DNA from 2 places in the Shewanella sp. 1180_01 genome. Region 2 is predicted to be linked to the other one. Evidence: riboswitches for the same ligand, from Rfam matches in the RefSeq annotation. Region 2 holds a riboswitch; the other holds the start of a gene.
What was found. Region 2 has a riboswitch for cyclic di-GMP ahead of gbpA (N-acetylglucosamine-binding protein GbpA). Riboswitches for the same ligand answer to the same signal wherever they lie in the genome.
Positions count from the first base shown of each region.

Region 1: linked by a shared signal. The riboswitch ahead of FW758_RS00435 (glycosyl hydrolase family 18 protein) and the one ahead of gbpA (N-acetylglucosamine-binding protein GbpA) in region 2 are both predicted to bind cyclic di-GMP.

Region 1 covers NZ_VXCT01000001.1:99,894-102,300, forward strand. The annotation lists gene FW758_RS00430 (ROK family protein) at 188-973, shown strand; cyclic di-GMP riboswitch class I at 1,286-1,374, shown strand; gene FW758_RS00435 (glycosyl hydrolase family 18 protein) at 1,490-2,407, shown strand, end outside.
Region 2 covers NZ_VXCT01000003.1:149,689-152,095, reverse strand. The annotation lists partial or broken gene katB (catalase KatB) at 1-335, shown strand, start outside; gene FW758_RS03885 (TMEM165/GDT1 family protein) at 447-1,001, opposite strand; cyclic di-GMP riboswitch class I at 1,413-1,512, shown strand; partial or broken gene gbpA (N-acetylglucosamine-binding protein GbpA) at 1,635-2,407, shown strand, end outside.

The DNA.
Region 1 (2,407 bases), on a different contig from region 2:
TAATTTATTTGTGTGATTCTTAGCATAAAACCTGAGTAAAACAAAATATCAGTCATATTTTTTTAGACTTGTTCCTTACAAATTAGCGACTTAAGTTTTATTCAATCGCTAACATTTGGACCCTATGCTAACATTTGCCATCTTCGCTCGGGGTCAGAGTGGGGCACATGTATCAGTGGAGTAAGCGATGCAAATACTAACAATAGATGTGGGCGGTACGACAGCCCTGTTCGAACTTCAGCTCGCGGGACATACAGAACAATATAAAATCCCCACAGGCGAAGGTTTTAAAATTGAAGAGTTAAATAATCAAATCGCTGCGCTTGAACGCGATTACGATTTACAGCATTACCAATTAGCGATTGGCGTACCAGGACTCGTACAAAATAATCGTTTGGTTGCTTGTAAATCGTTACCCGGACTCAATGGTTTGAGTTTTGACACAGTGAAAACTCAAGGCGAGCTTAAGTTTATTTGCAACGATATGGATGCGGGTATGCAAGCCACATGCGATGCCAAATATACCTGTGAGTTGTTGGTCATGTGCGGCACTGGGATAGGGATGTCGATTGCGTTTAATGGGCAAGCCTTTACCGGTGCGACAGGGGTTGCAGGGGAGTTAGGCCATTGCCGCGTGATGACAGAATCAGGCGAATTTAGTTTAGAACAACTCGCCAGTGGCGATTCTGTACGCAGCCGTAACATCACCACTCAGGATGATTTATACCGTGCGGGCAGTTACCTTGGTATGGGGCTGGCGTGGACCGTGAATTTATTTAATCCCAATCGGATTTGGCTCGCGGGTAACATGATGAACAGTGCTCCTTACTACAAAGGCTGCCTCGAAAGCTTAAAGCAAATGGCATTGAGCGCGCCCTTAGCTGAGATGAAAATCAACCGCGTCGATGATATGGAAACCTTAGTGTGCCGAGGTTTATCTGTGATGCTCGCAAGGGATTATCCTCGCGCATAAAGATCATAGATGTTGTTCGCTTCTGGTTTTGAACTATTAGATTACAGTGGCTTAGTCCTAGCAATTTAAGCAGTATTAGCAGCATAAATAGTGAAATTGATAACAGGACAGGTGATGCCTTTGGCTTATCGTGTCCTGTTTTTTTATGGCTAAAATAGTCAGCAAATCATTAATTATCAAAGTAAATATTAGAAATAGTTGAACTGTATTTAATTGCTTTCTTATCAGACCACTACCTTAGTTGATAGTATTTTGTTGCATTTTTATTGCGCTTACGTATATGCTGATTATCGCAATGACAGCGTTGTCATTGCGTGTAAAAGGCAAACCAGTTGAAAAACTGGGACGCAAAGCCTCCGGTCTAAGGGTTCGTCTGTACCTATGATAGCGGGGATACCACAGGTTTTTTCTTCGTGCAATTGTCAGTCGTGTTGCATGGTCTTAAGAGAGTGTTGTTTCCTGTCTACGCTTTGTTTGCCTTATTGATTCATATAAAAAATTCAATAGGGATATCTCATGTTCAAGACTCAAATTTCAACATCAGCCTTGCTGGTGGCATCGGCGCTGGCATCTACCGTGAGTGTCAGTGCATTTGCCGTAGCGCCCGGCAAACCGACTATAGGTTGGGGCGAAACCAAATTCGCTATTATCGAAGTTAATCAAGCTGCTACGGCTTACAATCAGTTGGTAACCATTAAAGATGCCGCCGACGTGTCCGTCAGCTGGAACCTTTGGAGTGGCGATGTGGGCAATAAAGCCCAAGTGCTGCTCAACGGTAATGTCGCTTGGGAAGGCGCCTCAGGCGCTTCGGGCACCGCTAACTTTAAGGTGAACAAAGGCGGCCGTTATCAGATGCAAGTGCAACTGTGTAACAGCGATGGTTGTACGGCGAGCGATGCCAAAGAAATCCTCGTGGCCGATACCGATGGCAGCCATTTAGTGCCACTCAATGCTCCGCTTAAAGAAAACAATCGTCCATACGTTAACAAGTCGGGCAAAGTGGTCGGCAGTTACTTTGTAGAATGGGGTGTGTACGGCCGTAAGTTCCCAGTCGATAAGATCCCAGCACAGAACTTAACTCATATTTTATATGGCTTTACCCCTATTTGTGGTGGTGATGGCATTAACGATAGTTTGAAAGAAATCGACGGCAGTTTCCAAGCGCTGCAACGTGCCTGTAGTGGCCGTGAAGATTTTAAAGTCGCTATCCACGATCCTTGGGCGGCGGTCCAAATGCCACAGGCGGGGGTGAGTGACTACTCTGATCCCTACAAAGGCAACTTCGGTCAATTGATGGCGCTGAAGCAAGCCCACCCCGATCTAAAGATTTTGCCTTCGGTCGGTGGCTGGACGTTATCTGATCCCTTTTTCTACTTTGGTGACAAAACTAAGCGCGATACCTTTGTTGCATCGGTGAAGGAATTCCTGCAAACG
Region 2 (2,407 bases):
GTCCTTACCATGGCAGCCAAACGGGTGCTGATGCCACGGCAAACTATGGCCCGAACAGCACTGCGGATGCTCTGGTTGAACCGGTAAACTTTACCGAGCCACCACTGCGTTTAGAAGGCGAGGCGGCGCGTTATAGCCGTTATAACCAAGACGACTACACCCAAGCGGGTAATCTGTATCGCATCTTCTCAGAAGCGGAGAAAGCACGCTTAGTGGCAACGATTTCAGGCTCACTAAGTCAAACAAGCTTAGATGTGCAGCAACGTATGCTGGCACATTTCGAACAAGCCGATGCGGATTACGGTCAACGTATTAGAACGGCATTAGGATTATAAACTGCGTTTCTAAGTCGACACTGTTTATCTCAATACAACCGCTGTAAGTAGAAAGGCCAGTGATGTTTATCACTGGCCTTTTTGTTGCCTTAATTCAATATGATCAATGATCTAGAACAGTAGTGTTGCTACGCCTAACAGTGCGAACAATACGGCGCAGCCGCGGTGTATCCATAACATAGGTAATTTTTCGGCGCTGAAATGGCCTGCGATCACCACAGGTACGTTAGCAAGCAGCATGCCTAAGGTTGTGCCAGCAACCACCATAGTTAATGAATCGTATTTTGCGGCTAACACTACTGTTGCGATTTGTGTTTTATCCCCCATCTCGGCGATGAAAAACAGGATAAAGGTGGCGAGGAAGGGACCCATTTTATAGAAACGGCTCTCTTCAGCATCGACTTTATCTGGGATTAACACCCAAAGGGCTATCGCGAAGAAGGATGCGGCAACTAAATAGCGGGCAAGATCTGGGCTGACCCAGTTAATCGCCCATTGGCCAATCCAAGCGGCGGCAAAATGGTTGAATAACGTTGACAGAAAAATGCCTAAAATAATGGCAGTTTTGTTTTTAAATCTTGCGGCGAGAATAAGTGCAAGTAATTGAGTTTTATCGCCAATTTCGGCAATAGCAACCGTAAAGGTTGATGCAAGTAGGGCTTCCAAGTGTGATCCTTTAGGGGTGGTTAAGACATAAGCACAATAAACCGTCCACCCCTAGGTGCAGTCATTGTGCTCAGGTCTTGCTGGGCAAATCGATGATTTGCTGTGAACACCATGGCGTGTGGCCAAGTATGTTGATGTTCACCCTAGATGACGATGGCTCGAAATCCAGTTAGCTACTCCCCCGAAGCGAGTTGGGCATTATACCTAAGTGAACTTCGGTTTCAAGCACCAGTTTATCGCAGTAGACACGAATGGATGTTTGACAGGTGTCAGAAAAATACCGCGCAACATTCTGTAATTATATGAATATAAATGGGTTAATTTTTTGACAGCGTTGTCTTTTGTTGCTAATTTAGCCAAGTCATTTCTACTTGATTACATACTATTAACTCGTAGTGATTCGATGACACCTACCGTATTTGGCAAACTAATTGAAAAGTTAGGACGCAAAGCTTCCGGTCTAAGGTTGTAAATGGATTTTTTAGTGAACTAAGATAGCGGAGTTGCCGCAGAATTCGATTTCTGTGAAAGATAAACGACTGCTGTTTAATGCTGTTGTTTGCCCAAATACCACTTTTATACCTAAGCCCAAGCCAATACTGGCGAAGATGGGTGCAAATGGAGTGCATTAAAGTGGCAAATCCTACTGTTTTTTCCCCTGTTTCTAAATTGAGTTTATTGGCCGCCGCAGTGATGGCGGCAAATACATTTGTGAGTATTTCTGCACAGGCACACGGTTATGTTGTGGCGCCAGAGTCACGTTCCTATGCCTGTAAAACCGGCAACAATGCCAACTGTGGCGCGGTGCAATGGGAACCGCAAAGCGTTGAAGGGCCATCGGGTTTTCCTGAGTCAGGTCCTGCGGATGGCAAACTAGCGAGTGCGGGTAATGGTGCTTTCTCGCCTTTAGATGAACAGAGTCCCAGCCGTTGGTCAAAGACAGATATTAAAGCGGGCTGGAATAAGTTCAGTTGGCAGTTCACTGCCAATCATGTCACCCGCAATTGGCGTTATTATTTAACTCGCCAAGATTGGAATCAAAACCAAGCTTTAAGCCGTGCGAGCTTTGACTTAGCGCCATTCTGCGTAGTCGATGGTGGCATGGTGCAGCCGCCTAAGTTAGTGACCCATGACTGTTATGTGCCAGAAGGTCGCAGCGGTTATCAAGTGATTCTAGCCGTGTGGGAAGTGGGTGATACCACCTGCTATCGATGTAAACTTAGATTCGGGTCCCGTCGTACCGGGTGAATGGCTCGATGTGGGCGACATCAATCCGTCACTCGATCTCAAGGCGGGCGATAAAGTGATGACTCGAGTGTTCGATGCCAATGGTGAGCAAGCGGCTAAGCAAACAGTGATTACCATTAGCGATGCGACTCAAGGTGATAAACAAAATTGGCCTTTCC